DNA from 3 places in the Brevibacterium sp. FAM 24630 genome. Region 2 is predicted to be linked to each of the others. Evidence: riboswitches for the same ligand, from Rfam matches in the RefSeq annotation. Region 2 holds a riboswitch; each other region holds the start of a gene.
What was found. Region 2 has a riboswitch for thiamine pyrophosphate ahead of ACPUD7_RS14690 (ECF transporter S component). Riboswitches for the same ligand answer to the same signal wherever they lie in the genome.
Positions count from the first base shown of each region.

Region 1: it holds a riboswitch for thiamine pyrophosphate, as region 2 does, so the genes downstream of both, ACPUD7_RS09410 (NUDIX hydrolase) here and ACPUD7_RS14690 (ECF transporter S component) in region 2, are expected to answer to the same signal.
Region 3: it holds a riboswitch for thiamine pyrophosphate, as region 2 does, so the genes downstream of both, thiO (glycine oxidase ThiO) here and ACPUD7_RS14690 (ECF transporter S component) in region 2, are expected to answer to the same signal.

Region 1 is NZ_JBNBZD010000010.1:36,311-46,828, forward strand. Features, by position in the region: gene ACPUD7_RS09390 (ABC transporter permease) at 1-107, opposite strand, end outside; gene ACPUD7_RS09395 (ABC transporter substrate-binding protein) at 110-1,153, opposite strand; gene thiE (thiamine phosphate synthase) at 1,209-1,844, opposite strand; gene thiM (hydroxyethylthiazole kinase) at 1,841-2,665, opposite strand; TPP riboswitch at 2,754-2,849, opposite strand; TPP riboswitch at 3,286-3,384, shown strand; gene ACPUD7_RS09410 (NUDIX hydrolase) at 3,375-3,818, shown strand; gene ACPUD7_RS09415 (ISL3 family transposase) at 4,491-5,801, shown strand; gene ACPUD7_RS09420 (alpha/beta fold hydrolase) at 5,770-6,390, opposite strand; gene ACPUD7_RS09425 (CGNR zinc finger domain-containing protein) at 6,438-7,019, shown strand; gene secA2 (accessory Sec system translocase SecA2) at 7,210-9,549, opposite strand; gene ACPUD7_RS09435 (protein-tyrosine phosphatase family protein) at 9,822-10,268, opposite strand; gene ACPUD7_RS09440 (transcriptional regulator) at 10,279-10,518, opposite strand, start outside.
Region 2 is NZ_JBNBZD010000022.1:50,688-61,205, forward strand. Features, by position in the region: gene ACPUD7_RS14680 (energy-coupling factor transporter transmembrane component T family protein) at 1-521, opposite strand, end outside; gene ACPUD7_RS14685 (ABC transporter ATP-binding protein) at 514-2,091, opposite strand; gene ACPUD7_RS14690 (ECF transporter S component) at 2,091-2,720, opposite strand; TPP riboswitch at 2,742-2,850, opposite strand; gene ACPUD7_RS14695 (universal stress protein) at 2,942-3,901, opposite strand; gene ACPUD7_RS14700 (DUF4916 domain-containing protein) at 4,038-4,577, opposite strand; gene ACPUD7_RS14705 (MmgE/PrpD family protein) at 4,772-6,268, shown strand; gene prpB (methylisocitrate lyase) at 6,268-7,173, shown strand; gene ACPUD7_RS14715 (bifunctional 2-methylcitrate synthase/citrate synthase) at 7,170-8,291, shown strand; gene ACPUD7_RS14720 (enoyl-CoA hydratase/isomerase family protein) at 8,317-9,117, shown strand; gene ACPUD7_RS14725 (Ppx/GppA phosphatase family protein) at 9,138-10,115, shown strand; gene ACPUD7_RS14730 (glycerol-3-phosphate dehydrogenase/oxidase) at 10,274-10,518, shown strand, end outside.
Region 3 is NZ_JBNBZD010000006.1:41,339-51,856, forward strand. Features, by position in the region: gene ACPUD7_RS06370 (SufE family protein) at 1-354, opposite strand, end outside; gene ACPUD7_RS06375 (sulfurtransferase) at 354-1,262, opposite strand; gene ACPUD7_RS06380 (alpha/beta fold hydrolase) at 1,337-2,125, opposite strand; gene ACPUD7_RS06385 (NUDIX hydrolase) at 2,220-2,684, shown strand; gene ACPUD7_RS06390 (iron-siderophore ABC transporter substrate-binding protein) at 2,772-3,725, opposite strand; gene ACPUD7_RS06395 (amino acid permease) at 3,764-5,248, opposite strand; gene ACPUD7_RS06400 (hypothetical protein) at 5,310-5,525, opposite strand; gene ACPUD7_RS06405 (hypothetical protein) at 5,525-6,007, shown strand; gene ACPUD7_RS06410 (alpha-hydroxy acid oxidase) at 5,985-7,256, opposite strand; gene ACPUD7_RS06415 (histone deacetylase) at 7,388-7,963, shown strand; gene ACPUD7_RS06420 (2-dehydropantoate 2-reductase) at 7,917-8,864, opposite strand; gene thiE (thiamine phosphate synthase) at 8,861-9,544, opposite strand; TPP riboswitch at 9,556-9,659, shown strand; gene thiO (glycine oxidase ThiO) at 9,649-10,518, shown strand, end outside.

The DNA of each region.
Region 1 (10,518 bases), on a different contig from region 2:
ACCTGCGGGCGCGCCCCGGTCAGGTGCACGGCCGCCTCCCACACTGCGACGAGCACGGTGAGGAAGACGAGCGGCACCCACAGGTTCGCCCAGGAGCGCGCCCGCACGATCAGTCCTGCAGGTACTCGTTCGTGAAGAACTCCGACCAGTCCGGCTGCTCGTCGAGCGGCTTCCCGTCGCGGTCGGTGAGCAGCCCTGTATCGAAGAGGAACTCGCCCAGCTCGCTCCAGTGCTCCTCGGTCTGCAGGCCGAAGTCGCCGTTCTCATCGAGCATGTAGCCTTCGGAGAGCATCTGCTGCCCTGCGACCAGCAGGTCCAGCTCGGTGAGCAGACCGGAGTTCTCCTCCTGCAGGATCTCCGCCGTCGCCTCCGGATCGGCGATCGAGTCCTCATATCCTCGGGCCAGCGCCTGCACGAAGTCGCGCGCCACATCGGGGTTCTCCTCGAGCCAAGTACCGTTGCCGACGACGATCACCTGATAGGCGTCGGGGAACCCGTAGTCGGTGTAGGCGAAGTTCTTCAGCTCGATCCCGCGCTGCTCAGCCTCGACGCCCTCCACCGCGACGAACGGAACGGTGAAGTCCACGTCCCCCGAATAGAGCGCCTCGTATGCGCTCGTGCCGAGCACGACAGTCTCGAAGTCGCCTTGACCGCCTGCGGCCTGCACGACACCCTGCATGGTGATCGTTTCGGCGGGGTTGTCGAAGCCGCCGAAGACGAGACCGTCGAGGTCTGCGGGGCTAGTGATGTCGTCGCGGTCGCCGAGCACAGCGACCTCGGTCGCCCACGTCTGCTGCACGGCGAGCACCGATGTGAGGTCGGCGCCGGAGGCGATCGACATGGAGGCGGTGTCCTGGAAGCTGATACCGAACTCCGCCTGACCAGCGTCGACGAGCACCTCGGGGTTGCTGTTGTTGAACGGCAGGATCTCGACATCGATGCCGGCGTCTTCGAAGTACCCCTCGTGCAGGGCCACGTACAGGCCAGTATGGTTCACGTTCGGGGTCCAGTCGAGCGCGAAACGCACGGTCGTGCGCTGATCATCGGCCGGGGCATCGTTGTCGGTGCCGGCGCAGCCGGTGAGGACGACGGTGGTGAGCGCGATTGCGCTGGCTGCGGTCAATGCGCGTCGGAATCTGGGTGAGATGGTCACGGTTCTCCATGTTCTGTTCGGGGAATGAGGTTTGGGAATCAGGGGCGGTTCGTGCTCAGCCCCAGGCCCGCACGAATCGGCGCGCGGTCGCCTTGGGGTCTTCGGCGGCGCAGATCGCGGAGACGATGGCAGCCCCTGCGGCGCCGTCGTCGCGCAGCCGGGCGATATCGTCTATACCGATGCCGCCGATCGCGACCGAGGGCACCGACGCCGCGGCCGCCAGGCGTCGAAAGCCGTCGAACCCCAGCGCCGGAGGATGGTCCGGCTTGGTGGCCGTGGGGCGGATCACGCCGATGCCGAGGTAGTCCACAGTGCCTTCGGGTAAATGCGTCACCGCTGCGAGGTGCTCGTCACTGTTCGCTGTCAGGCCGATCACGGCATCGGGGCCGAACTCGTCGCGCGCCGATCGCACGGCGGGGTCACCCTGCCCAAGATGCACCCCGTCGACCGGGATGCCGCGTTCTCTCGCTGCTATCGCGACATCGAGCCGGTCGTTGACCAGCAGCAGCGCGCGGCCCTGGATCGCTTCCGCCAGACGTTCGAGCTCACGCAGATGTGCATCGAAGCCGGCATGCTTGTCGCGCAGCTGTACGGTGCGCACCCCGCCATCGACGGCTGCCCGCACGGTCTCCGCCACGCCCCGTTCACCGCAGAGCGCACGATCGGTCACCAGGTAGATGCCGAGGTTCACGCCCCACCGCCCGGCGCCGTCTCGGCGCGCACCTGCTCCGACGCGCTCACCTCCGCTGCGCTGATCGCGTACAGCGCGTCGAGCAGACGGGCAGCGAACGACCCGGGCCCCGCCGTCTCTGCAGCGGCCCGCTCAGCGGCGATCCCGTACACGACATGCGCAGCAGCCACCGCCTCGACCGGTGAGAACTCACCACGGATGGCAGCGAATGCCGCGATCAGCGCACCCAGCGCGCACCCACCGCCGGTGATCTTCGTCAGCAGCAGATCGCCGTTTGAAACCCGGAGGATGCGCTCACCGTCGGTGACCAGATCCACCGGCCCAGACACCGCCACGACTGTGCGCAGGTCTCTCGCCAACCGCATCGCGATCGGTGCGGCCGCCTCGGTCTCATCCGCACTTTCGACGCCCTTGCCACCCGTTCCGGCCCCCGCGAGCGCGAGGATCTCGGAGGCGTTGCCCCGGATCGCGAACGGGTGCTGGGCGGCGAGCTTCTCGGCGAGAGCTGTCCGGATGGGCAGCGACCCGATCGCGACCGGATCGAGCACCCACGGCGTGCCCGCATCGTTCGCCACGGCGACCGCTTCCTCGGACGCCGCACGCTGCTCCGGGATCGGCGTTCCCAGATTCACCAACAGGCCCCCGGCGACACGGGCGAACGGTCCGGCCTCGCCGACGATGTCGACCATCGCCGGTGCCGCGCCGATGGCCAGCAAGGTGTTCGCGGTGAAGTTCGTGACCACCGAGTTAGTGATGCACTGCACCAACGGGGTCTGCGCCCTCAGCTCACCGAGCAGAACCGCGGATGATGAGACAGACATGAACTCTCGCTTTCTTCCACTGCGAAAGAAAGTCGATCACCATGACGGCACGCCGAAAGCGGACACCTGGATCGGTATCTCGAACGCGCTGAAGTCATCCGGACATTCCCTTCGCCAGTACGAACTAGAGCAGGTTCGACGGGTGTGATCTCAGCCGCTGGGTGCGGCACCCCGTGTCACTGCCCACTACCCTAACGCATTCGGCCACAACTGGGAGCACTCCCGTGGAACGCTAGGGCCGCCGATGGTCAGGAGCACGGCAGATCCTGGCGGGGGCTGTCGACGGTGATTCGCCGACACTGAACCAGATCGGTGCAGCCCACGGTGTCAGGGACCATATAGAAAGATCAAATACCAACACGGGCAGCCGACCACGGCCCCATCCTGGTACAAAACCATGCGGTCGGCAGGAGCACGGAGACGCTGAGGACTACCAGCCTCTGAGGGGCTCCGGGTGAGATCGGCCGGCGGCATCGGCGCCCTCCACTCCTGCTGCACGGAACCCGCACCTCCGTCAGTACACGAAAAAAGCGGCGGGAGTGAACGCAAGACCTCGGATAAACGTTCCCTCGCAAAGAGCCAGCGACCGATGAGCAGCACAAATCCTCGGTAGACTGGTGTGACGTGACACGGGGTGCTGCACGGGATCTGCGGCTGAGATCACACCCGTCGAACCTGCTCTAGTTCGAACTAGCGAAGGAATGTCCAAGTGAGTGCTTCCACCTCTCCGTCCCGTCCGATCGTCGCGACGATCGCAGCAGTCATCCGTGGCGGCGACGTGCTGCTGGTGCGTCGCGCGAACCCGCCAGATGTCGGGCGGTGGGGCTTCCCTGGGGGGAAAATCGAAACCGGCGAAACAATTCAGCAAGCCGCCCTACGCGAGTTGCATGAGGAAACCGGCGTGCACGGTGAGGCACGCGAGGTGTTCACCGCTGTCGATGCCTTCCATCACGACGACTCCGGCACCCTCCTCCAGCACTTCGTCCTCGTCGCGGTGCGGTGCGACTGGCGAACCGGGGTACCCGTGGCAGCTGATGACGCGCTGGAAGCACGCTGGTTTTCAATCGAAGACCTCGAACACGGAGACCTTGCACTCAGTCTTGATGTGCGCGAAGTTGCCGAGACTGCCTTCCGGCTCGCGCAAAGCTCTTGAACTATCTCAATACGTTTGAATGATACCGAACGACGGAAAGAGGACAACTACTTTTGGAACCGCACGGGGTTCCTGGTAGATGCAGTGCGACACAATGCGGGTTCTGTCAGTTGATCGTTTCGTGACGATCCCAGAAGTCTCGCAGTCGCATAGCGAGAGATTCAGGGCGTTCTTCCGGTACGAAATGCCCGCAGTTCTCGATGATGCCACCTTCAAGGAGAGACGTGCTATCTCGGGTTTCTTCGACGTAGTCTCTCCACTTACTCAGCACTGGAGCTTGGGCCGCGAGCCCGTGATCTCCCCAAAGGGCCAACGTGGGAACGGTGACCCGGTACCCCACCTGATGGTCGTGTTCATCGTGATCGAGGTCTTCCCAGGTCGCTCGGTAGTCCTCGAATCCCGCATGCATTGCGGGCTCTTCGCAGTTGAGGGGGTAGTCGCGGGGTGTGGGGTGGGCGCGTCGGTGCGGGGATAGACGTCGAGGTCTCCCGATGATGGAAGTTCTGACGCTCGCCATCTGGAAGACCTCGACATGCCCAACGCTACCTTTGACGGCTCTTCGCAGCTGAGGGGGTGGATGCGGAACGCGGGGTGGGCGCGTCGGTGCCGGGATAGACGTCGAGGTCTCCCGAAGATGGAAGTTCTGACACTCACCATCTGGAAGACCTCGACATGCTCAACGCTACCTTCGATGACCCCGACCTGACGACCTTCGCCCGCCTCGAGGAGCTTGGCCTGGTCGTGGTCGGCCAGAGGCTCACTGCCGCGCGGGCGGTGCTGGAGTGCCGGCTCGCCGAGGAGGATCCGTGGTGCAGGGCCTGCGGAGCGCGGTCGACCTCGCGGGGCTCCATCACCAGGTCTCTGGCGCATGAGCCGTTCGGTCACAGGCCCACGACGTTGCTGGTGCGGATTCGCCGCTACCGGTGTGACCATTGCGGATGCCACTGGCGCGAAGACACCACCGCGGCGGCCGCAGAGCGGGCGAAGCTCTCCCGAGGCGGGATCCGGTGGGCGCTGGAAGCCCTGGTCATCGACCACCTCTCGATCGCGCGGGTCGCCGCCGGGCTGGGCGTGGCCTGGCATACCGCTAACGACGCCGTTCTCGCCGAGGGGAAGCGGCTGCTGATCGATGACCCGGCCCGCTTCGACGGAGTCCGCGTGATCGGCGTCGACGAACACGTCTGGCGCCACACCCGCCGCGGCGACAAGTACGTCACCGTGATCATCGACCTCACCCCCACCAGGGACAAGACCGGGCCGGCGAAGTTGCTGGACATGGTCGAGGGCCGTTCCAAGGCGGCGTTCAAGGCCTGGCTGGAGGCCCGCCCCGAGGCGTGGAAGAACTGCATCGAGGTCGTCGCGATGGATGGGTTCACAGGGTTCAAGACGGCCACCAGCGAGGTCCTCCCCGGAGCGGTCGCAGTCATGGATCCCTTCCACGTCGTCCGCCTGGCCGGAGACGCTCTGGACGACTGCCGACGCCGGATCCAGCAGAAGCTCCACAAGCGTCGCGGCCGCAAAGACGACCCTCTCTACAAGTCCCGCCGCACCCTCCACACCGGGACCAAGCTGCTGACCGAGCGGCAATGCGAACGCCTCAGCGCCCTGTTCACCCACCACCCGCACGCTGCGGTCGAGGCGACCTGGGAGATCTACCAGGCCATGATCGCCGCCTATCGAGAACCCGACCGGACCAGAGCCAGAACGATGATGGAGCAGGTCATCGCAGCCCTCAGAGCAACGGTCCCAGACACCCTCGTCGAGCTGGGAAAGCTCGGCCGGACGCTGACCAAACGCGCCGACGACATCCTGGCGTTCTTCGATCGCCCCGGCACCAGCAACGGGCCCACCGAGGCGATCAACGGCCGACTCGAGCACCTACGCGGTTCGGCCCTCGGCTTCCGCAACCTCACCAACTACATCGCCCGCAGCCTCCTCGAATCAGGAGGCTTCAGAAACCAGCTACACCCTCGGATGCGATGAGCCGCATTGCGCCCGGTTGCTTGAAGGACTCGATGTAGTGACCGATCATCGGTTCGAGACGGTCGCGCCGCAGTGTCCATCGATGGAATAAATAGCGAAGATACTCTTCTTCCCGACCAGATGTCATTGCCTCGGGGAGGTCGTGCTGCATATGGAAGAGCCAGTGGAAAAATCCGGCCGCCGTCGCGGTATCGGATTGGAACATCGCATGCGTGGGCACGACATCCAAGACCGCGAGCGTCCTGATCCGGTCAGCCTGGTCGAGCGCGAACCTGTGCGCTACTCGTGCCCCACGGTCGTGGCCGACCACATGGGAACGTTCGACGTCGAGTGCGTCGAGAAGTTCCACGATGTCGGCAGCCATGCGACGTTTGGAGTACCCGCCCTGGGGCTTGTCGCTGAGCCCGTAGCTGCGCAGATCGGGGGCGATGACCCGATAGGCGTCTGGCAGGAGCGGGGTGAGCTGATCCCAGCAGGCTGAGGTTTGCGGCCAGCCATGCAGGAGCACGACCGTCGGAGCATTCGGGTCAGTGTTCCCTGACAGCGTGTAGTGCAGGCGAATCGAAGGCAAGCTCAGAACATCAATCACAATTCGATACTAACCGCATAAAAGGGTTAGCTCATAGAATGAGGTCTGTGACTGCATCACAGCGTTTCGAGCCTTGGCTGTTCTACGGCGGATCAGTGGCGCTCGATTTCGTCAACACACTGCGAGACCGGGCTACGACGCCCCGCGAGACACTGACCTCCCCGGAAACACTGAGGGTGTGGGCAGGGCAAGCCCGGCTCGTTCCACCTGAATCTGGGTTCGGCGTCGAGACCTCCATCACGGACCAGGATCTGAGCGACTGCCTTGATCTGCGTGAGAGTATTGATGCCTTGCTTGTCCCTCAAACAGCGCTGCATTCGCGGCACATTTTGCTGGTCAACCGATGGGCTGCTGCGGCTCCGCGTCAGGAGATTGACGAATCAGACCCTGAGTTGGTCATAACCAAAATGGCATCGATAGAGAACGTGTTTGGAGTGCTCGCGGCAGATGCAATCTCGATTATTGCCCAAGGAGAACAGTCACGGATCAAGGTGTGTTCGCACCAGAGGTGCGGAATACGTTTTATCGATCGGTCACGCTCGCAGCAGCGCCTCTGGTGTTCCATGCAACGATGCGGCAACCGCGCTAAGGTCGCCCGCCATGCCGCCGGGCGAGACAACAAGTCTTAGCTCAGGCTGTCGGTAAGGTTGTGAACAGAAAGCACCGATCAGGACCGTGTTACTTTTGCAGGCCCACGGGGTTCCTTCCTCGGTGTAATACCGCGTCAACGGTGTCGAGAGAGAGCGGTCGTCATCGATCGCGTCGGTGAGCGCGCCAAGCTTCGCTGGCGGAGTAGCGGACGGTGGTTGGGGCTGGCGGTCAGGTGTACGTGATCGACGGTGGTCTGCCGCCCCTGATGAAGTTTCCGAGGTAGGCGACCACGCGGTCTGCTTCGGAGCCGAATGGGTTGTCGGTGACCATGTACGTCCAGGTCGATGACGGGCGGCGCAGGCCGAGATCCCCCAGGGTGGTGGCGTCGTCGGGTGCGTTGTCGAGAACCCGCCGGACTGCTGCGAGAGTGTCGCTGCCGAGGCTACGGAACGAGCCGCCGGCGATTCGATTGAACTCGTCCAGCGGGTTCTGCCTACCCAGAACTCGCAGGTGGATGCCCTCGCGGACGGCGGCGAGGTGGTTCAGGTGATCGGTCCAGGCGCGGTCGAGCTGGTAGAGCACGACTTCCATGGCGAGGCGGCGACGTTGCGCCGCCCATGCGCCCGCCCGGTCGGGAGTATCCGTGAAAACCTGCCGGAGGTAGTCATCGAGCGCGTCGGGTTCGGTGAGGAGGCGTTCGCGGGTATCCAGGATCGCCTGTCGATGCTGGTCGGTCATGGTGTGGTAGCTGCGGGTGGTGCGGTGCAGCTGCAGCAATTTGCCCTCGGCGACGCGCTGCGAGTGCTCGTAGAGACGCGCGAACTTCCGATCACCGATCAGCCCGTCAGGGGCGATGGAGCGGGGCTGGTCGCTGATGCGGAGCTGTTCGGTCACCACGTCGTCTTCAAGGCTGGTGTAGAACACGGACCTGCCGGGGTCGCCTTGCCTGCCCGACCTGCCCCGCAGTTGCCGGTCGAGGCGCGCGGAGTCGTATCGTCCGAGCCCGATGACGAGCAGGCCGCCGGTCTCGGCAGCTCCTGGACCGAGTTGGATGTCGACGCCTCGGCCGGCCATCTGTGTGGACACGGTGACCGCACCGTGCTCGCCGGCGCGGGCGATGATTTCAGCCTCGGCAGCGTCGTTCTTCGCGTTGAGCACCCGCGCTTCGACACCCAGCTCGGCGAGCAATCGGGCGAAGCGCTCAGAATCGGCCACGCTGCCGGTACCGATGAGCACCGGCTGTCCCGCATCATGGGCTGCACGCACGGCGTCGGCTGCGGCGGTGTCGCGTTGCTCGACGGTGGCGAACAGCCGGTCTGCGGCGTCCTCGCGGATGCAGGGGCGGTGGGTGGGGATGACCCCGGTCTTGATGTCGAGGTCTTCGGCGAGGCGCTCGGCCGCTTCGAGGGCGGTGCCGCTCATCCCGGTGAGGGTCCGATAGCCGCGGGCGACTGTCTCCACGAGCACCTGGTCGAGGATCTCAGCTTGCCCGGTCACCTCCAGTCCCTCTTTGCGCTCGATGGCGGCGTGGAGACCGTCCGGCCAACGCTGACGATCCGCGACCCGGCCACGGGCATCGTTGACCAGCTGCACCCGTCCATCGGTGACGAGGTAATGCACGTCGCGTTCGACCAGCGCGTGCGCGTGCAGTGCGACATGCGCCGCCGTCAACAGTTCGACATGCTCCTGCGCATATAGGTCATCGATGCCGAGCGCCGATTCGACACGAGCGATACCTGCCTCGGTGAACGCGACGCTGCGCCGGTCGCCCTCGACCTGATAGTGCTCCTCCTCGGTCAGTTCCGCGATGACCTGCGCCAAAGATGCTTCTTCTGGTTGCGGGTCGGCGTCGCCGGCGATCACCAGCGGCACCATCGCGTCATCGAGCAGCACGGCGTCGATCTCATCGACCACCGCGGCGTCCAATCCCGGCACCAGCCGCCGTGCCTCGGGGAGGCGCTGGCGGTCGCGCAGCAGATCGAACCCGATCTGGTGCACCGTCGCGTACACGACGTCAGCCCGGTACGCTTCGGAGCGATCCGGCTGACCCATTCCGTCGACGACCGCAGCGCAGGTTAGGCCGAACGCGGAGAACAACGGTTCTCCGGCATCGGCGTCTCGGCCCGCCAGGTAGTCGTTTGCCGAAAGCACGTGCACGCGCCGGCCGGCCGCGGCGAGACCGGCGGACACGAGGAACCCGACCAGCGTCTTGCCCTCGCCCGTGGCCATATCGACTACCCGGCCGCGTAGCATGCTCACGGCGGCGAGCAGCTGCACCTCGAACGGCTCCAACCCCAGCCGACGCCGCGCCACCTCACTCGCCACGCCGAGAAAGCGCGCCAGCTCGTCATCATCGTCCAAACTGATCGACACGGACCCAGCCGAACGTCTCAGAAGATCGTCGTCAGTGAAGCAACGCAGCGACGCGCGCTGGGAGACGATGCCCTCGACCAGCGACGCATACGTGCGCAGGTTCGCCGTGCCAGGATCCTGGCGGAAACGACTCACCCACCTCAGAGGGCGCTGCCACCACGCCCCCTGTTCACGCAACGGCTCGGGTCCGACCATCACCTCACGCTACCTGACCACCCTGACCGGGATCAGGGAACAGCTACTGGCACGGACTCGGCTCGACCTCGCTCAAGCCGCCTCCTGGAAGCGGTAAGTCCGCATCCGAGTAGGCTGAGCAGCGCAGAATCAGGCCAATCAGGACGCTCGTACTTTTGCAGGACTACGGGGTGTCTTTCTCTGTGTATAGACGGTTCAGTATCGATCGCATTATGTTAATCGGGGTCGTTCGCCTTTGCTGTCGCCATGATGAAAGCAGAAATGAGTAGTGATTATGTTCTCAATTGCGAGGAGACGTTGCCGATCCAGCGTCGTTGTTCCGGGGTTTCCACCGCTTGCGGATGGTAGTTCTTTCTTACCCAGGCCACGGCGGCATTGGCGGGTACCCCACCGATGATGGCGAGCGCGGCTAAGGCCGTTCCCGTTCGGCCTATGCCGCCGTCGCAGGCGATCTCGACCCGTTCGATTGCGGCTCGTTCGTACGCCTCATGGAGTGCTGCGACGGCGTCAGCCGTGGAGGTCGGGAGGGAGAAGTCCTGCCATAGAACCCAGCGGTGTGGCCAGAGATCGATACGCGGGGCGCGTCCCAGGAGATAGAACCCGAACTGAGGATCGAGTCCGTTGGGAAGCGGCGCGAGTAGGCCACGCCCTCGAACCCGGCGGCCATCGGGAAACTCAACCACGCCGTTACCAGTTTCCCATGTCTCGATCGCGTTCATGTCGCGGTGCCTATGCTTCATTTCGTCGGTCGATACAGAGGGTTGCGACGAGGTCTTCGTGGAGTTGGAACCAGACGCGGTGGCAGGAGTCGATGTCGGTCTTGTCGATCCAGTCAAGTTCCCCGCTCATGGCCCTGCGTAACGCCAACTCGTACCGCGCGACGTAGCCGTCGAACCTTGCGAGAACGGCAGATAGATTCTCGATCAAAGGAGCAAGTTCCGTTCCGAGGGCCGTCAGTTCTTCGAGAAC
Region 2 (10,518 bases):
GAGGCGGCAAGCACAGAGACCACGACCACCTCGGGCAGGCGCAGATGTTGGATGAGCGCATCGGACAGGTCGCGCGGATCGATCGTCGAGGCGAGCACGATGAGCGGAATCGCCAGGGCCAGAGCCCGGAGGAAGATCGCGGCGGCTGCGGACAGCGATCCGGTGGTGAATAGGATCGGTCCGAAGTCGACGACGACGGGTCCGGTCTTCTCCGCCAGCAAGGCGGTACCCCAGGCCGCGAGCAGGGCGCCGGCAGGCAGGAACCACAGTCTCTTCGCCGCGGCCGACAGGTCGAGACCCGTGGCCGGAAGGGCAAGAAGGCAGAAGACGAAGACGACTCCGGCCGAGACCAGATCGATGCTCAGCAGAGCCCCGACCATGAGGATGAGTGCCACGCCGATCTTCGTCAGCGGGTTGCACCGAACCACGAGGGTGCTGCGCATGACGGGAATGAGCTGGCCCGGATCCGGAACGGCCGCCTCGGTGGGGGAGGAGCGCACCCGCACGAGTCGTTTACTCACCGCGATCACCGGCCCTGACCTGGACGTCGGCGGACAGAGTCGTGGCCCCACCACCGTGGTCGCCGAGATCGAGGAGATCGGCCCCGATCGCCTCGAGGAACGCCTGATCGTGACTGACCGCCACGACCGCAGATCCGTGCGCGAGAGCATCGAGGAACATCTCGACCAGTCCCGCCCACGTCAGCGCATCCTGACCGAAGGTCGGCTCGTCGACGATGAGGACTCGCGGTCGAGGTGCCATCATGGCCGCCACCGACAGGCGCCGTTTCTCTCCTCCGGACAGGCTCTGCGGGTGCGTCTGCGAGAGTTCGGCCAGACCGAGTGACACGAGCAGGTCATCCACTCGTGTCGCGATCTCGGCACTCGACCAGCCGGCCAGTCGCGGACCGAGTTCGAGTTCGCCGGCGACGCTGGAAGCGAGGAACTGATGCGCGGGTTCCTGGAAGACCATCCCGATGCGCGGGGCCAACTGAGCAGAAGGCCAGGCGAAGGGGCGGGTGCGTCTGAGTCCGTCACGCAGCTCTGCCTCGGCGTGGACCGCGCCGGCGAATTCGGGAATGAGCCCGGCCATGGTCAGTGCTGTCGTCGATTTCCCGGCCCCGTTCGGGCCGACGAGGCCGAGCGCCTGCCCGGCGCGCAGACTCAGATCGAGGCCGGCGACCGCGGGCGCGCGCATCCGCGGTCGCGCAACGCTGAGTTCCTCCGTGCGCAGCAGCACCTCGCCGAGGCGGTCGTCCGCCCGGTCGGACAGGACCCGTGACCGTTCGGGCTCACCATCGGTCCGGCCGGATCCGCTCAGCGACCGGGTACGGTCATCGCGGGATCGTGAGGGATCCTCGGGCACCCAGATCCCGCAGTCGATGAGAACGCTTGAGAGATTCGGATGACCGAAGACCCGACTCGGAGCGCCCTGGGCGAGGATTCCCTGCCGGCCGAGCACGATCACCCGATCGACGTGATCGAGCCACAGCCCCACGCGGTGTTCGACGACGAGCATGGTCGCCTGAGTCTCGGCCTGCACGGCAAGGACGGCATCACGGACGCCGGGCGCGGAAGACGGATCGATATTGGCCGTCGGCTCGTCGAGGACGATGACCTCCGGCGACATCGCATGGATGCCGGCCAGAGCTAGACGCTGCTTCTGCCCGCCGGACAGCGCCGCACTCGGATGCTCGGCGGGCAGGTCGAGTCCCATGGCACGCAGAGACGAGGGAATCCGAGCCTCGATGGTCTCGGCGGGCAGACCGAGGTTCTCCATCCCGAAGGCGACATCGTCGCCGATGCGGGAGAAGATCACCTGCGAATCGGGATCCTGCAGGACCAGTCCGGTGCCGCCTCGGCGAGGATTCGGAGCCTCGCCGCCGACGAGGAGCTCACCGCTGGATTCGCCGGACTCCTCGGGCAGGACGCCGGCGATGGCATGGAGCAGAGTCGACTTGCCGGCCCCCGAGGGGCCGAGGAGGAGGACCTTCTCACCCGCGGCGATGTCGATGTCGAGGGGCCCGACAGCCGGTGTATCGCGATCGGCATGCGTCCACGAGTATCCGCGTGCCGTGATCGGCAGTGCCATCAGCGCAGGCGACCGGAGGCGAACGAGCTCAGCGCCCCGGTGGCTGCGATCGCCCGATACGCGTACCAGGCGCCGATGCCGGAGAGGACGAGGCCGGAGACGATGGCGCACACCGCGTAGATCGCCTGATAGCCGAACTGCCATTCGGCGTTGTACATGATGTTCTCGCTCACAGCCATGAACGCCGCGGCCACGACCCCTGACAGTGCGGTGATCCAGAGCGTGAACCGCCTGTAGCCGAAGGCGGCGAAGACGAGTTCGGCACCGAGGCCCTGAATGAACCCGGACAGCAGCACGGTGGCTCCGAAGTGTGAGCCGAGGACCGCCTCGACGATGGCGGCGATGAGTTCGCACAGGAGCGCGGCTCCGGGCTTGCGGATGATCGCAGCGGCCAAGGGGCCGGCGAGGACCCACAGGCCAGCGATGAGCCCGATAGAGGGCGGGAAGGCCTGGAAGGCGAGTTCGAGGACCTTCCAGCTCAGCGCCAACACCCAGAACACGAGCCCGACGGCGATGCCGAGCACGGCGGTGGTGACATAGTCCACGACCCGCCACTGCTTCGATTTCGGAGCCCTGGTGTGTGCGGTCGCCGCGGCGGAGGTGGTTTTCGGTGTGGTGGTTTTCGGCATTGTGCCTCCTCATACAAGGAGGGGTGAAGAGTCTCGACTTCCTTCGGCGGTCCTAGCCGCATCAGGTTCGAGGGTCTGCAGCTTCTTCTGCACTCTCAGCGCCCCTGACGGCGCTCCCCTGTCGTAGCCACCACTGTACAACAGGGGAGAGCGGGCCCCGGCACGGAGCTGTCCGGTCCGCGGACCCTCAGGTGCCGCCGCGCTGTCAGGTGCCGTTGCTGTCAGCTCGGGACGACCATCACCGTGCCCTCGGCATGATTGAGGACTCCGCGTGAGACGGAGCCGAGCAGGACGCTGCGGAACCGTCCTCGTCCGCGCGTGCCCATCACCGTCAGCTGCGCCCTGGCGCTGATCTCGACGAGCGTCTGCGTGGGGTCACCGACCGGCACCGAGGAGGACACCTCGAGATCCGGGAACTGCTCGGACAGCTGCGCGATCTCTTCCTCCAGTCCGGCAGCGATCTGCTTCTGCCGCCGTCCCGTGACTTCGGAGCTGAGCTCGAGCTCGGGGTACCAGTAGAGCCATTCCTCTCCCGCCGGAAGCACCGCGACGACTTCGAGTGCTGTTCGGCGCAGGGCGGCTTCGGCGGCCGCGGTGACCATGGCGACCCGGCCGGTGTCCGAACCGTCGACGGCCACGACCACCGGTCCGTCCGCCTCGGCGTTCGCGGCATGGTGGGGGACGACGATCGTCGGACAATGCGCGTGAGCCGGCACGGCGGTGGACACCGAGCCGAGGACGCGGCCCATGAAGCCGCCTCGGCCCCGCGCGCCGAGGATGATGACCTCGGCATCGGTGCTCAGCGCGATGAGCGAGCCGGCCGCATCGCCGGGCACGGTGCGGAAGCTCTTCTCTCCGGGATGATCGCGGAGGAGTTCGACCGCCTCGGCGAGGATCTTCTCCGCTTCCTGCTTCGCTATCGCGTCCTCGGGCTCGCTGGGAATCGACGCCATGTTCGGGTAGATCATCGTCGGCAGCGGATATGCGGTCACGACGGTCAACGTGGTCTTGCGTCGTTCGGCTTCCAGCGCGCCGCACCGGACCGCGAGACCGGCGAGTTCGGAGCCGTCGAAGCCGACGAGGACGCCGAATTCTCGGTTGAGACCGGACTCGGACGGCTGGGCATCAGCCGGACGTGTTTCGGGGGTGTGGGACTCGGGCATTGGGGACTGGGCAGACATCTCGGACCTCTCCCTCGGGGCCTGGCCAACCCAGACGCCGACGACGGCCCCGACCAGCGGTATCGTCTGCGTCGCCACCAGTCTACCAAGGTTATTCTACGGAATGTAGAAAACGGTGTCTGTGAGAACCGCAGTCTCAGACCGGGAAGCCCAGATGGGTGAGCGCGGCCTTGAGGATGAAATCCTGACCGTGGCAGAGCTCGCTGGTGATATCGGGGCGCAGGGTCTCCTCGGGGGTCAGCCAGTCGAGACTGAGGGCATCGGCTCGTGGAGTGCACTCGCCGCGGACCTCGAGGACGAAGCACATCGAGATCGCGTGCTGCCGGGGGTCGTGGAGGAGGCCGGAGCCTTCGGTGGGGAAGTATTCGGCGATGTGGAACGGGGAGATCGACGGCGGGATGACCGGCAGCGCCATCGGGCCGAGGTCGTTCTCGGCGTGCCGCATGAGCGCGGAGCGGATCGATTCGTGGAAGCGGATGCGCCCGCCCACGACCTCGCGGCCCAGGGTTCCGTCCTCGAGGCTGCGCAGCAGCAGTCCGATGCGTTCGACGTTGCCGGCCTCGCCGACTCGCACGGGGATCGCGTTGACGTAGGGGATGGGGATCCGTCTGCGCAGGCGGGCGAACTCCGCATCGTCGAACCAGTTCTCATCGAAGTCCAATGCAGTGCGGGTCATGAGGCAATCGTCCCATATCGGGGGTCGGTGCAGAAGAGGCATCGGACCCTGTTGGTGAACCAGCGCACACATCGGGTAAAATATCTTGATGTCGAGATAAATCTCCGACCGGCAGAGATCTGCCGAGTGCCGTGACCTACAGTGGGGTCAGCACCTGACGACCAGTTCCGGTCAAGGACTATGAAGGGGTATCCATGATCAATCATGAAGTCCGCACTCATAAGAGCTCAGAGAACCTGGCTCGCGAAGATCAGCTCGCTTGGAAGATCGCCGAAGTCGCATCCGACTCGACGCCGGTCGACGCAGACGTCACCGAGATGGTCATCAACCGCATCATCGACAACGCCGCCGTGGCAGCCGCCTCGGTGCGCCGCTCCGCTCCGACGCACGCTCGTGAGCAGGCGCAGGCTCATCCGTTCAACCCGGGTGCCAACATCTTCGGTCTGCCCGTGACCGATCGCTTCTCTCCGGAATGGGCCGCTTGGGCCAATGGTGTGGCCGTGCGTGAACTCGACTTCCACGACACGTTCCTCGCTGCCGAATACTCGCACCCCGGCGACAACATCCCGGCCGTCCTCGCGGTCGCCCAGCACAAGGGCATCGGCGGCAAGGACCTCATCAACGGCATCGCCACCGGCTACGAGATCCAGGTCGACCTGGTCAAGGGCATGTGCCTGCACGAGCACAAGATTGACCACGTCGCCCACCTCGGCCCCTCCGCGGCCGCCGGCATCGGCGCGCTGCTCGGCCTGCCCACCGAGGTCACCTTCCAGGCCGTCCAGCAGGCGCTGCACGTGACCACCGCGACCCGTCAGTCGCGCAAGGGCGAGATCTCGTCCTGGAAGGCTCATGCTCCCGCCTTCGCCGGGAAGATGGCCGTCGAGGCCGTCGACCGTGCGATGCGCGGCGAAGGCGCACCGAACCCGATCTACGAAGGCGAGGACGGCTTCATCGCCTGGATCCTCTCCGGCCCCGAGGCCCGCTACACCGTCCCGCTGCCGGGCCAGGGCGAAGCGAAGCGTGCGATCCTCGACACCTACACCAAGGAGCACTCGGCCGAGTACCAGGCGCAGGCGCTCATCGACCTTGCGCGCAAGCTCGGCGGACAGATCGAGGATCTGACGAAGATCAAGCGCGTCGTCATCCACACCTCGCACCACACCCACTACGTCATCGGCACCGGCGCGAACGATCCGCAGAAGATGGATCCCAAGGCCAGCCGCGAGACCCTCGACCACTCGATCATGTACATCTTCGCCGTGGCCATGCAGGACCAGGGTTGGCACCACGAGCACTCCTACGCTCCCGAGCGCGCCGGTCGTCCCGACACCGTCGAGCTGTGGCACAAGATCGAAACCACTGAGGACCCGGAGTGGACCCGTCGCTACCACTCGACCGACCCGAACGAAAAGGCCTTCGGCGGCCGCGTGGAGATCGAGTTCGACGACGGATCGACACTGACCGACGAGATCGCCGTGGCCGATGCCCACCCATTCGGTGCGCGTCCCTTCGCCCGGGCGAACTACATCGAGAAGTTCAAGACCCTCGCCGAGGGCGTCATCTCCGACGCGGAGCAGGCCCGGTTCCTCGACCTCGCTGAGAACCTCGAAAACCTCGATGCCTCGGGTGTGGGCGAACTCAGCTTCGTCGTCGACGGACTCGAGCACAGCGGATCGAAGGGCATCTTCTGATGCTCGGCGCACAGGCAACCCCGGCCGAGCGTCGCGCTGAGTTCCGCGAACTCCTCGCCGGCGACAAGATCGTCCAGTTCCCCGGCGCCATCAACCCGATCAACGCTCAGATCATCGAGCAGACCGGTTTCGAAGGCGTCTACATCTCCGGCGGTGCATTCTCCGCGGCCATGGGTCTGCCCGATATCGGGCTGACCACGCTCACCGAGGTGGCCGACCACGGACGCAACATCGCGCGAGTGACGAACCTGCCGACATTCATCGACGCCGACACCGGATGGGGCGAAGCCATGAACGTGGCCCGCACCGTCCAGGAGTTCGAGGACGCAGGGATCTCGGGCATGCACCTCGAAGACCAGGTCAACCCGAAACGCTGCGGCCACCTCGACGGCAAGGAGGTCGTGACCGCGGCCGAGATGTCCAAGCGGATCAAAGCGGCGGTCAAGGGCCGTCGCGATGAGAACTTCGTCATCTGCGCCCGCACGGACTCTCGCGCCGGAGAAGGTCTCGACGCCGCCATCGACCGGGCCAAGGCCTACGTCGATGCGGGAGCGGACATGATCTTCCCCGAAGCGATGCGCGACCTCGGCGAGTTCGAGACCTTCGCGTCGGCCGTCGATGTGCCGATCCTGGCGAACATGACGGAATTCGGAAAGAGCGAACTGTTCACAACAGAGCAGCTGGCGAATGCGGGAGTCAAGCTCGTGATCTACCCGGTCACGACTCTGCGCATCGCCATGGGTGCGATCAAGACGGGCCTGGAGACCATTCGGGACAAGGGCACTCAGGTGGACCTGCTCGAGGGCATGCAGACCCGTGCGGACCTGTACGACACGATCGACTACGCTGCGTACAACGATTTTGACGCCGCAGTATTCAACTTCTCACAGGAGGGTCACCAGTGACCGAAGAAATCAAGAAGGGCCTTGCCGGCGTCGTCGTCGACACCACGGCCGTTTCGAAAGTAGTCCAGGAAACGAACTCGCTGACCTACCGCGGCTACCCCGTCCAGGAGCTCGCCGCCAAGCGCAGCTTCGAGGACGTCGCCTACCTCATCTGGAACGGCGAACTGCCCACCGAGGCTCAGCTGGAGGAATTCCAAGAGCGTGAGCGCGCCCAGCGTGCCATCGACGACAAGCTCATCCAGCTCATTCTCGACCTGCCGAAGGACTGCCACCCGATGCACGTCGTGCAGACGGCCGTGGCCTACCTCGGCGCCGTCGACCCCGAAGCCGATGTCGAGGGCGAAGAGGCGAACCTGGCCAAGGCCGAGCGCCTCTACGCGCAGCTGCCGACGATCGTGGCCATCGACCACCGTCGCCGTCACGGTCTCGATCCCGTCGCTCCGAGCAGGGATCTCGGCTATGCCGCGAACTTCTTCAAGATGGTCTTCGACGAGGTTCCCACCGAAGAGGTCGTGCGCTGCTTCGACGTGTCGATGATCCTCTACGCCGAGCACTCGTTCAACGCTTCGACGTTCACCGGCCGCGTGATCACCTCGACGACGTCCGACCTCTATTCGGCCGTCGCTGGTGCCGTCGGTGCGCTCAAGGGCCCCCTGCACGGCGGCGCGAACGAAGCGGTCATGGCGATGCTCGAAGAGGTCGGCACCGCCGACAGGGCTTCGGCCTGGATCGACGAGGCGCTGGCCAAGAAGGCGAAGATCATGGGCTTCGGCCACCGCGTGTACAAGAACGGCGATTCGCGCGTTCCCACCATGCGCAAGGCCTTCGAGGACATGGTCGAGGCCAAGGGCGCCAAGGATCTGCTCGATCTGTACAACGCCTTCGAAGAGGACTTCGTCGAGCGCAAGGGAATCTACCCCAACCTCGACTACCCTTCGGGCCCGGCCTACCACCTGATGGGCTTCGACACCGAGCAGTTCACTCCGATCTTCGTGATGGCCCGCATCACCGGATGGACCGCTCACATCTTCGAGCAGCAGGCGAACAACGCCCTCATCCGTCCCCTGAGTGCTTACGACGGTGAGGACCAGCGTGAGGTCCCGGACAACCGGGGCTGAGAGGTCCGAAAGGCAGAACAGCATTATGGGACCTGACGGTCTGTACCGTCCGGTCGATCTCGAGGGTTTCGACTTCACCGTCACCGGTGGGGTCGGAACCCTCGTCATCGATCGGAGGAAGAAACGCAACGCGATCTCGCGTGCGATGTGGCGGGCGCTGCCGGAGATCATCGCCTCCGTCGACGCCGATGACTCGATCGGTGCGCTGATCATCACCGGTGCCGGCGGGCATTTCTCCGCCGGTTCGGACATCGCCGACCTCGATGTTCCGCTGGCCGACTTCTGGGAGCTCAACTCCTCCGCCGAGGCGGCCGTAGCGAATTCGCGGACTCCGACGATCGCGGCGATCGAAGGAAACTGCGTGGGCGGAGGCACCGAGATCGCTGCCGCCTGCGACATCCGCATCGCCGCCCCCGGGTCGATCTTCGGTGTGACCGCCGCGAAGCTCGGCCTTGTCTACCCGGCCGGGCCCACCCAGCGTCTGGCGCAGATCCTCGGAGACTCCTGGGCCAGGTACCTCTTGATCACAGCGTCGATCGTGAAGTTCGAGAAGATGGCCGAACTCGGCTTCTTCCATGACACGACGCCGACTCCCCTGGCTGCGGCGCAGGCACTGGGGGAGCGGATCGTCGGCCTGTCCCGGCTCAGCCAGGTCGGGGCCAAAGCGATCCTCGACGGGAATCTGCTTGCAGGTGAGGAGCCGCCTCGGTGGTTGGATTCGGCGTACCGGGAGGAGATCACGCGCGGGCAGGAGGCCTTCTTCGCCAAACGACCGCCGGATTTCGCGTTCGCGAAGTCCGCGTGGGCAACAGACGGCGAAGCCTGAAGACGGGATAAACTGAGCGAATGCGTCTTGCAGTCCTCGATATCGGCTCCAACAGCGTCCACCTCCTCGTCGTCGACGCTCACGTCGGAGCACCGCCCCTGCCTGCCACCTCGCACAAGGAGGTGCTGCGTCTCGCGGAGTACCTCAGCGACGACGGAACGATCGATGCGGAGGGCCAGGAACGTCTGCACTCGTTCATCGCCGAAGCCGTCGAGATCGCGGAGGACCAGGGGGCGGAGCAGATACTCGCCTTCGCCACCTCGGCGGTCCGCGATGCCCCGAACGGGGTGGCGCTCATCGAAACGATCAACGCTCAGCTCGGGGTCACCCTCAATGTGATGTCGGGCCGGGACGAAGCCCGCGTGACCTTCCTCGCCACTCGCCGCTGGTTCGGTTGGTCGGCCGGAAAGATCCTGCTGCTCGACATCGGCGGCGGCTCTCTGGAGATCGCGGTCGGTCAGGACGAATACCCGCAAGCGGCCGTGTCGGTTCCGCTCGGCGCCGGACGCACCTATTCGGATTTCCTGCCGGACCCCATCCCTTCGGCCGAGGACATCCACAAACTGCGCAAACACGCACGGGCGCAGATCGGACGCATCGCCGGTGACATCAACAGGGTCGGCGTGCCCGACCAGGTCGTCGGCTCTTCGAAGACGTTCCGCTCCCTGGCCCGCATCGCCGGTGCCGCCCCGAGCGGGGACGGCATCTACGCCCCGAGGAAACTCTTCCGTCGCGATCTCGAAGGCATCATCGATACCCTGGCCACACGCACCCCGGCGGCGCGGGCGACGCTGCCCGGCGTCTCCGAAGCCCGTGCCGGTCAGGTGCTCGCCGGTGCGATCGTCGCCGAAGCGGCATTCACGATCTTCGACATCGGCGTCATGAACATCTCGCCGTGGGCACTGCGCGAAGGCATCATCATGCGCAAACTCGACCTGCTGGATTCGGCCGAGCAGTCCTCGACGATGCGCGTCGAAGCGGTCGCCGCACTCGACTGATTCGGCCGCCTCGTCGTCGCTTGTTGTCTACCGGTCAGTATCGCACCTCAGAATTGCCTGCTAGTTTTTGACTATCCGCTTCCGGCTCGACTCATCGTCCCGAACCGGGATGACAATGGTGGATGTCCGAACGTCTGATAGAAAGCACGCTTCTGCCGATGCGAAATGGTGAGCTGTCCCCGCACTACCGCGAACAGGCCCTCGAGACCCTCAAGAACACAACGGCGGCCGATCCACTCGACGTCTTCGTCGTCGGCGGTGGTGTGACCGGCGCAGGCTCTGCCTTCGACGCGGCCACACGCGGTCTCAAGGTCGGAGTCGTCGATTCGAAGGACTGGGCCTCCGGCACCTCATCTCGGTCCTCGAAGCTCATGCACGGTGGTCTGCGCTATCTCGAGATGCT
Region 3 (10,518 bases), on a different contig from region 2:
AACTGAGAGGATCACTTCGGCGGTGGACCCGTCGAGCCCCTCGTGGAGGATCCCGGCGAATCCGCGAGTCGTCGGCGATTCCGGCGGGGCGGAGAAGTGCAGCCGCACTTCGGCCTGCTCCCCCGCCTCGGGGGATTCGACCTCGGTGACGAGGAAGATCGGAGACTGGCACTCGGGCACGGGCTCAAGCAGTTCGGGATGATCCGTGTACTTCTCCGGCAGATCCGGCAGATCCGTGGCGAACTCGAGCAGCACCTGCAGACGATCGTCGGCCGGTGTCTCAGCGAAATCGGTGACGATCTCGGCCAGGCCCTCGGGCAGGTCGGCGGTCTCGGGGGTGGTGGTCTCGGCCATCAGCGTCCGGAGACCTCCCCGGGCTCGGAGCCGGTGACGATCGGCACGCCCACGACATTGCCCCATTCGGTCCAGGAGCCGTCGTAGTTGCGGACCTTGTCGTAGCCGAGCAGGTGTGTGAGGACGAACCAGGTGTGACTGGAGCGTTCGCCGATGCGGCAGTAGGCGATGACCTCTTCGCTTTCGCCCAGTCCGGCCTGCTCCGTGTAGAGCTCGCGCAGCTCGGCCGCCGACTTGAACGTGCCGTCCTCGTTGGCTGCCTTGCCCCAGGGCATCGACTTCGCGCCGGGGATGTGACCGCCGCGCAGTGCGCCCTCCTCCGGGTAGGCGGGCATGTGGGTGCGTTCTCCGGAGAATTCTTCAGGGCTGCGCACATCGATGAGCGGCAAGTCGCCGAGGCTGTCTCGAACCTCGGGCAGGAAGGCGCGAATCGCCGAATCGTCGCGCTCGACGACCGGGTACTCGGTGGGTTCGGGCTGCGGCTTCTCCGTCGCCATCTCACGGCCTTCGGCCTGCCATTTGGCGCGACCGCCGTCCATGAGGCGGACGTCTTCGTGACCGAAGAGAGTGAAGACCCACAGCGCATAGGCGGCCCACCAGTTGGATTTGTCGCCATAGACGATGATCGTGTCATCGCGGGAGATGCCCTTACGCGACATGAGCGCGGCGAAGCCTTCCCCATCGACATAGTCGCGGGTCACGGAATCGTTGAGCTCGGTGTGCCAATCGACCTTGACCGCTCCTGGGATGTGGCCGGTCTCGTAGAGCAGTACGTCCTCGTCGCTTTCGACGATGACGAGTCCGGGATCACCAGCATGTTCAGCGACCCAATCGGTGCTGACCAGTCGGGTTCCGTCCGCGTATTCGGCGAACTTCGGTGTGGGATCGGCCGGGATCGAAGTGCTCACGCATTCCTCCTGAAATGTAGTCACGGTGACGTGCTCGTTGGGGCAACGTCGTGCTCAACCAGCATATTCCCTTTTCAGGGTCGGCCGAGAAATGTCACGAGTGCCGAGACGAAGGCCTGCGGCTTCTCCGAGTGCACCCAGTGCCCGGCCCCTTTGACGGTGAGCAGCGTGGTACGGGGGAACAGCGCCCGCATCTGGGGCAGATCCTCGCGGCTGACATAGTCGGATCTCTCACCGGCCACCCACAGGACCGGGCGGTCGAATTCTGCGTCACCGAGGTCGGGGAAGTCGCCGATGACATCAAGGCTGGCATGCAGCAGTGCGAGGTTGGGCTGCCAGGCGAGGCCCGCCAAGGTGGGGCGCAGGTTCTGCAGCAGGAATCCCCGGATCGCCGCCGCGGGGATCGGCTCTCGCAGTGCGGCGTCGGCGTCCTTGCGCGATCCGACCTGATCCAGATCGAGGGCGGCGAGGCTGGAGAGCAGGTGGTCGAAGACGCCGGTCGATCCGCCTGCGTTGGGTCCGATGTCGACGATGACGAGTCTGTTGATCAGCTGCGGGTGGCGCAGTGCGAGCACCATGGCGACCTTCCCGCCCAGGGAGTGTCCGACCAGATGCACGGGCCTGCGATCGTCGTCGATCGCATCGACGATATGGTCGGCCACGGCATCGGCGATATCGATGTAGTCGAAGGTCTCGGTCCAGTCGGAGTCGCCGTGGTTGGGCAGGTCGACGAGCAGGCTCGAATACTCGGGTTCGAGTGCCTTGGCGATCTGAGTGAAGTTCTTGCCTCGACCGAAGAGCCCGTGGAGGAAGACGAGGCGCGGGCCCGAGTCACCGATGAGTCTGCTGCTGATGGAAGTCACCCCTCCAGACTATCCGGTGAGCGGATGCGGTCGAGCTCGCCTCATCGGATTCGGTTCCATCGGCCTCGGAACGGGGCGCGGGTAGGGTGAGGGCATGCACTTCTCCGAATATGACACTCGCCTTGCCGGTTATGCGATCATCGTCAACGATGACGACGAAATCCTCCTCAGCTGGTTCAACGGAGGGCGGGATCACTCCCACGCGATCTGGACGCTGCCCGGCGGCGGGATCGAGTTCTCCGAGAGCATCGAAGAGGGCACGATCCGGGAGATCAAAGAGGAGACCGGCTACGATGCGGAGCTCGTCCGTCCCCTGACCACGCATTCGTTCACGGAATCGCGCCGCAATCCCGCATTCGGAGCTTCGACGGCTCGGCCGTTCAAAGGAGTGCGTGTCGTCTTCGAGGCGCGGATCACCGGAGGGACTCTGGGCACGCTCGAGGTCGACGGGACTACGGATCGGGCAGAATGGCTGGCGATCGAGTCTCTCACCGACATCCGCCATGCCCGCATCATCAACGTCGGCCTGGAGGCGCTGCGCGGCGACGGGCGAGACTGAGAACGCGACGGGCCCCGAGGCACAGAGTCCTCGGGGCCGGTTTCTTCGCCTCGGCCGTCTGTCGGCTCAGCCGGCGGCCCGTTCGCCTCAGTTCAGCGTGTCGGCGATGAGATCGGGCATCTCATCCGCGGCGAAGGAAGCCGAGAGCACCGAGTTCAGTGAGAAGGCCTGGCGCACATCGTCGAGGTCTTCGGTGAGCACCAGGTCGTGGCCGTCTTCGACCGCAGGCACGCGTTTGAACGCGGGATCGTCCGTGACCTCGGCGTCCTTGATGTAGATGGGGAAGACGACGAGCAGGTCGGCGTCGAGCTGGTCGAGCTTCTCCTCGGAGATGCTCACGCTGAAGCCTTCGGGTTTGAGCGCCGCGATCTTCTCCGACGGCTCGAAGCCGAGGTTCTTCATGAACTCCACACGTTCCGAACCCTCGACGTAGGCACCCCAGCCTTCCGAGGTCTTCGACCCCACAGTCACGGACTTGCCGGCGAACTCCGGGTGATCCTTGCGCACGGATGCGAACTTCTCATCGAGGTCCTCGAGGAGCTTCTTGCCGTCGTCTTCCTTGCCGAGGGCCTCGGCGACGAGATCAACCTGCTGGTCCATCGTCGTCAGGTAGTTGTCTCCGCCTTCCGGCGCACCGACGGTCGGGGCGATCTCGGAGAGACGGTCGTAGCGCTTCTGCTCGCCGGAGCTCTTCGTGTCGAGGATGAGGTCGGGTTCGAGGGCGGCGATCGCCTCGTAGTCGGGTTCCATCGTGGCGATGATCTCGGGAGCCTCATCGTAGAGATCCTCTGCCCAGGGGCCGACGCCCTGACCGCCGAATTCGACCCAGTCGGAGGCACCGACGGGCTGCACCCCGAGCGCGAGGGCCGTCTCGGCGTCGCCCCAGCCCAGAGCGACGACGCGCTGCGGGTCGGAGGGGACTTCGACGGAACCGAACTTCGTCTCGACGCTGGGCCCGGAGGCCTCCTCGGCAGCACCTCCCCCGCCGCAGCCGGCAAGGACGAGAACAGAGGCGAACAGTGGGGCGAGAATACGGCGCATGGATTCCTTCTCAAGTAGTTAGGCGAGCCTAGCTTAACTCATTTTTCGGAATCCGTGATCTTCAACCCGGCGACGTCCATCTCGTCGAGGGCGACGACGCCGGAGGCACGGCCGGTGAGGATGCGGTGGATGAGCCACAGGAGCAGGAACGCCGGCAGCCCGGCATAGGCGCTGGCGACCTGGAGCAGCTGCCCGTTGACGATGGCCTGCACGTTCTGGCCGATGATGACGACGATGAGCATGATGAGCGCGATGACCGGGCCGATCGGGAACAGCGGCGCCCGGTACGGCAGATCGTCGATGCTGTGGCCTTGGCGCACATAGGCACGGCGGAAGCGGAAGTGACACCAGGCGATGCCGACCCAGACGATGAACCCGGACAGGCCGGAGACATTCATCAGCCACGTATAGGCACCGCCGTCGCCCATGATCTCGGTGAGGAATCCGAACAGGCCGATGACCGCGGTGGCCAGCAGTGCCATGACGGGGACTCCGCGCGCGTTGAGTCGGGCGAACATCCTCGGCGCGGTTCCCTCTTTCGCCATGGCGTAGAGCATGCGGGTCGAAGCGTAGAGACCGGAGTTGCCGGCAGACAGGATCGCGGTGAGGATGACGGCATTCATCACACCCGCGGCGACAGCGATTCCGGCGCGCTCGAAGACGAGCGTGAAAGGTGAGGCCGTGATGTCCTCGTTGTTCGCCGAGGCCAGGAGCGAAGGGTCGGTGTAGGGCAGGAGGAAGCCGATGATGATGATCGCGCCGATGTAGAAGAGCATGATGCGCCAGAACACGGTCCGGATGGCCCGGGGCATGTCTCGGCGCGGGTTCTCGGATTCCCCGGCGGTCACGCCGACGAGCTCTGTGCCCTGGAATGAGAAGCCGGCGATCATGAACACGCTGACGACCGACATCCACCCGCCGACGAACGGGGCCTGCCCCGTCGTCCAATTCTCCACCCCCGGCGAGGAACCGCCGATGATGCCGATGATCATGAGTACGCCGAGGACGAGGAACGCGAGCACTGCGGTGACCTTGATCGCGGCGAACCAGAATTCGCCTTCGCCGAAGGCCCTCGCGGATAGGAAGTTGAGACCGCCGAGGAGGATGAGGAAGCTGGCCGCCCAGATCCACGATGGCACGCCGGGGTACCAGAAGGACATGATGACTCCGGCGGCCACGAGTTCGGCAGCGAGGGTGATCGCCCAGTTGAACCAGTAGTTCCAGCCCATCGCGAAGCCGAAGGAGCGGCTGACGTACTTCGCGCCGTAGGTATGGAAGGAACCTGCCACCGGAAGGTGCGTCGACATCTCCCCCAGCGACTGCATGACGAAGAGGACCATGACACCGATGGCCGCATACGCCAGCAGGGCACCGCCGGGTCCGGCTTGGGAGATGGTGCCGCCGGATCCGAGGAAGAGTCCGGTGCCGATGGCTCCGCCGATGGCGATCATCTGCAGGTGACGCGACTTCAGCCCCCGTTTGAGTTCGCGGTTCTCCATCGCCGAGGCGGCTGCTGTTTTCATCGTGTCCCTTGACTGTCGTGCGACCGGCGTCCCGTTCGGGCCCCGGCCATTTTTACCACATTCAGTTGTCGGAGCTGCGCACCTTGTCCGTTCCAGCCGGGTGCTTGAGCAGGTCGATGATCGGTGCCAGTGCGGCCTTGATGCTCACCAGTCGGAAGAGGAGTTCTCGCGGACCGGTCAGGATCTTGGGCAGGTGGAACATGAGGCCGGCCAGTTGTCGAGAGGTGGACTGTGCCTGTTCGACTCGGGGCCGCTGGACGGCCTCGTAGCGGGCCAATGAGCAAGAGCTCCTTCTACCACGTCATCGACTCCAAAGAATCACTGTTGTCACTGGTCGTCGATGAGCTTCGGGAGCAGGCGAGGAAGGAGTGGACTCCCCCGGACCCGAGCGATTTCGCCTCTGATTTCTGGGCGACTGCGGCCGACATCTTCGACGATGCCCTGCATGTCTGGCCGCAGAGTCGGGCCCTCGAACTGCTGTGGCGGATCGTGCATGCCAATCGGGCCGATCCCGGTGTGAGCAGTCTTGACCACGACTACAGGACGTGGATCTCGTCGGTGTTGGAGGTCGGACGGGAGACAGGCGCCGTCGATGCGGACTGCCCGGCAGACCTCCAGGCCCTGGCGGCTGCGACCCTGTTGACGGCCTTCGACGAATCGGCGCTGCGGCAGGTCGACGGCGACAGGCTGACCGGCGGCGACCTCGAGGCTGCCGCCGGTCAGCAGTTCCGTCTGCTCAAACGTCTGCTTCAGGCGTGAGGCGCCAGCCCGGTGCCTCGTCGGGCAAATCGGCAGCTGTCGGAAGCCCTCTGGCCAACTGCGGCCCGAGGTCGGAGATATTCCGGGCGCCCATCAGCCCCATGGCAGTCAGCATTTCGGTCCGGATCAGGTCGATGGCCCGCTCCACCCCGCGCTGTCCGCCGGCCATCAGTCCGTAGAGATAAGCCCGGCCGATGAGTACGAAATCCGCTCCGGCGCACAACGCGGCCACGACGTCGGTACCGGACATGATTCCGGAGTCGAGGATGAGCTCCATCTCCTCTCCGACCGCCGCACGCACCTCTGCCAGCGCGGTCAGGGAGTCGGGAGCGCGATCGAGCTGGCGCCCTCCGTGGTTGGACACGACCAGGCCGTCGGCACCGATGGACCGGGCCCTGCTGGCATCCTCGGCGGTGAGGACGCCTTTGACGAAGAGTCGGCCCTTCCACTGCTCGCGGATCCACCTGAGGTCATCGAGATCAAGCGTCGGATCGAACATCGTCCGCGTCAACTCGGCCAAGGACTGCGAAGAGCTCGACAAGGAGGCATACTTCGGCGGTTCGGTCGTGAGGAAGTTGAACCACCAACCGGGTCGGTAGGAGGCGTCCAGAATCGTTTTGAAGGTCAGCTTCGGCGGAATCGAGAGTCCGTTGCGGTTATCGCGCAGACGCAGTCCCGTGATCGGAGTGTCGACGGTCACGAGCAGGGTCTCATATCCGCTGGCCTGGGCGCGCTGAAGCAGGTCGAGGCTGCGTTCGCGGTCCTTCCACAGATAGAGCTGGAACCACCGCGTCGATCCCGGTGCCGCCTGCGCGACCTCCTCGATCGACCGCGTGCCCATCGTTGAGAGGGAGAAGGGAATGTCGGCCTTCGCCGCGGCGCGAACTCCCCCGATCTCCCCCTCGGAATGCATCATCCGCGTGTAGCCGGTCGGGGCGATGCCGAATGGCAGCGCAGTGTCCTGACCGGCGATCGTCGTCGATGTGTTCGGAACGTCGACTCCATGCAGAATCCGCGGGAGGAGTTCGACGTCGGCGAAGACCTGGCGATTCTTGCGCAGCGTGTGCTCGTCGAGCGCACCTCCGTCGACGTAGTCGAAGGGCGCCGTCGGCGTCACCCGTTTCGCGATGCGGCGAAGGTCCCAGATATCGGCGGCGGATTCGAGTCTGGCCGCGACGCGATCGAACCGGGGCGGCTCGAACTGCAGCAGCGGGGCAAGCTCTCTGATGTCGGGGAATCGACGCTTCATCTCTCTCCTAGCTCACGATCGCGGAACCGCCAGTCTAGGCACGGAGTCTCGGCTCCGGCCGGGCCGACCGCGATGCGAACCGCGCCGCCCGGTTCCACGCGTTGCGGGGCGGAGATGGCATCATGGAGGTGATGTCTCAAACGCATGTGTGGTACGTCAGCTACGGTTCGAACATGGCTCGTGATCGGCTCGCCTGCTATCTGCAGGGCGGGCGACCACCCGGAGCCCAGGTCACCTATCCGGGAGCACGGGACACGACTCTGCCCCGTGCCGAGGCCGGAATCGAACTGCCTGGCACGATCTACTTCGCCGGAGCTTCGAGAGTCTGGGGCGGCGGAATGGCCTTCTATGACCATCACGTGCCCGGCCCCACCCCGGCCAAGGCCTATCTCATCACCGCCGCACAGTTCGCCGATGTCGCATCCCAAGAGATGAATCGGCCCCCGGCCGCCGATTCCCCGCTGGAGCGCCTCGTGTTCGACCTGCCCGCCGGTACCTCGCATTCGGTCGGCCCCGGCGGATATGAGACTCTCATCGTCCTCGACACGCTCGACGACGTTCCGATGGTCACATTCACTGCTTCGCATGGTTCGGCTGACATCGAGCACACTCAGCCCAGCGAACCCTATCTGGCGATGCTGCACACGGGAGCGGCCGAGGTCAGTGCTGCTTCCGGGCTGCACCTGCACGCAGCTGCACAAGCGTAAGGTCGAGCAGCGGGGTCCGGACTCCCAGCCCGGCGGCCTTCGTAGCCAGATCGCCGAGGATGTGCTCGGCTTCGCTGTCCAGACCCGCAGTGACGTCCCGGTAGAGGGATGAGGTGAACGCCGACCCCTCCTCGGTGAGCATCTTCACCGTCACGGCGTGCGACTTCTCCGACACCGGGTGCCCGGCGGCGTTCGCCACGGCTTCGATCTCGTCGATGATCTGCAGCACCTGATCACGTCCGCCGGCGCTCATGATCGCGCCCACCGGGGCCCGGAAGAGGCAGGTGACGACGCCGGCGGCAGCGATGAAAGCCCATTTCTCCCACAGCCCGTCGATGATGCCGTCGATGACCTGCAGCCGGTACCCGGGCACGTCGAGAGCCGCGGTGATCGGGGCGGGCACCGCCGTCCCGTCGAGGTCGCCGATCGTCATCACGGACAGGTCGGTGAGCTGATGGACCGCATCGTCCTTGATCGTGCCCACGATCTTGACGAGCCCGCCGAGCACCTGCCCCGGGTAGTCCTCCGCCAGCCGATCGATCTGCGCCATGCCGTTGAGGAAGGGGATGATCTTCGTCTCCGGACCGACGGCAGGGCGGATGTCGGTGAGCACCGAGTCGAGTCCATTGGCTTTGACCGCGATGATGACGAGGTCGAACGCACGCGGAGCCTCGTGGAGTTCGGCCGCGGTGAGCACATTCACGGAATTCGTCCGGTCTGCGTCGGGTGAGACGAAGCGCAGTCCGGCGGCGCGGATCCGCTCCGCCTTGGCCTCGCGGAGGAGGAAGGTGACGTCGCGGCCGGCCTCGAGCAGGTAGGACCCGAAAGCCCCACCGGTGGCTCCGGCCCCGGCGATGAGGATCGCGGGTCCGTCGGGTCGGGCATTCGTCGTCTCGGTCATTCCAGCGCCTCCTTGAGTTCCCGTGCGGCCGCAGCGGGGTCCTCTGCCGAGGTTATCGCACGCACGACCACCGCCCGGTTCGCGCCCGCTTGCCGGATCGCCGTCAGCCGCGGTCCTGCCGCAATCCCGCCGATGGCGAACCAGGGTGTGCTCACCGAGGCGGCCACCTCGGTGAGCAGAGACCTGCCCACGGCCGGTCGGCCGGGTTTCGTCGGCGTCTCCCACACCGGTCCGACGCAGAAGTAGTCGACCTCCGGATCCGCCTCGGCGGCGAGCGCCTGGTCCAGGGAATGGGTGGAGCGGCCGAGGATGACGTCGGGGCCGAGGACGGTGCGGGCCTGGGCGCTGGTGAGGTCGCCCTGTCCGACATGGAAGACGTCAGCTCCGGTGAGGAGTGCGACATCGGCACGGTCATTGACAGAGAAGAGTTTTCCGTGTTCGGCGGCGATGTCGCGCAGCACTTCGAGGGCGGCGATCTCGGCTTTGGCCTCAAGGGTCTTGTCGCGAAGTTGGATGATGTCGACTCCCCCGGCATAGGCGGCCCGAAGGAAGTCGGGCAGATCCCCTTCGTCGCCTCTGGCATCGGTGCACAGGTAGAGCGTGGAATCTGCCAACTGGGCTTCCCGTCGGGCCCGCAGTGTTCCGGGCCTTTCGGTGCGCGGTGGAATATCTGTGGTCATGGTCATAGAGTAGAGGAGTTCGCGGGAGCCTCCCAACGAGGCTGAGAGGGCGTAAGAGCCGACCGTCAGACCTGATGCGGGTTATGCCGCCGGAGGGAGAATCCATGCACGTCATCGTCGTCGGCGCCGGAATCATCGGCCTGGCCACGGCTTGGCATCTGCGCCGCCTCGGTGCAGTCGTCACCATCATCGATCCCACCCCCGCCCAGGGAGCCTCCCATGCCGCGGCGGGGATGATCGCCCCGGCCGCCGAAGTGGTGTGGGGTCAGACTCCCCTGTATCCGCTGATGCGATCATCCGGTGAGTTGTACCCCGGGTTCACTGCCGAGGTGGCGAGCGCAACGGGAGCCGAGCTGGGGCTCAATTCCACCGGGACTCTCGTGTGCGCCGGCGACCGGGCCGATCTGCAGACCCTGCGGGAACTGCGCGGGGCCCAGTCAGCAGCCGGGTTCACCACCGAACTCATCTCCGGGTCGAAGGCCCGGGCGGTCGAGCCCTCTCTGGCCCCCTCGATCATCGGCGCCGTGGACATCCCCGACGACTGGTCGGTCGATCCCCGGCGACTGAGCGCGGCGCTGCTGTCGATGACCACGGAGACGCTTGTCCGAGAAACAGTCACCGAGGTGGTTCGCCGTGGCGAGACGACCATCGGAGTCAGACTGGCCGACGGGCGCAGTCTCGAGGCCGACCAGGTGGTGCTGAGCACCGGCAGCGCATCGATCACCGGTGCTCCGGTCCTGCCCGTGCGACAGGTGTGGGGTGATGTGCTCCGGTTACGGACCCAGGCCGAGCACACTCCCCTGCTCACTCGCACCATCCGTGGTTTGGTCAACGGTCGGGCCGTCTACCTCGTTCCGCGTCCGGACGGTGAGATCGTGCTCGGGGCCAGTTCCCGTGAGGACGGTCGATCCGCCACATCTGCCGGGGCTGTGCACCGTCTGCTCCAGGACGGTCAGCGCCTCGTCCCCGGCATC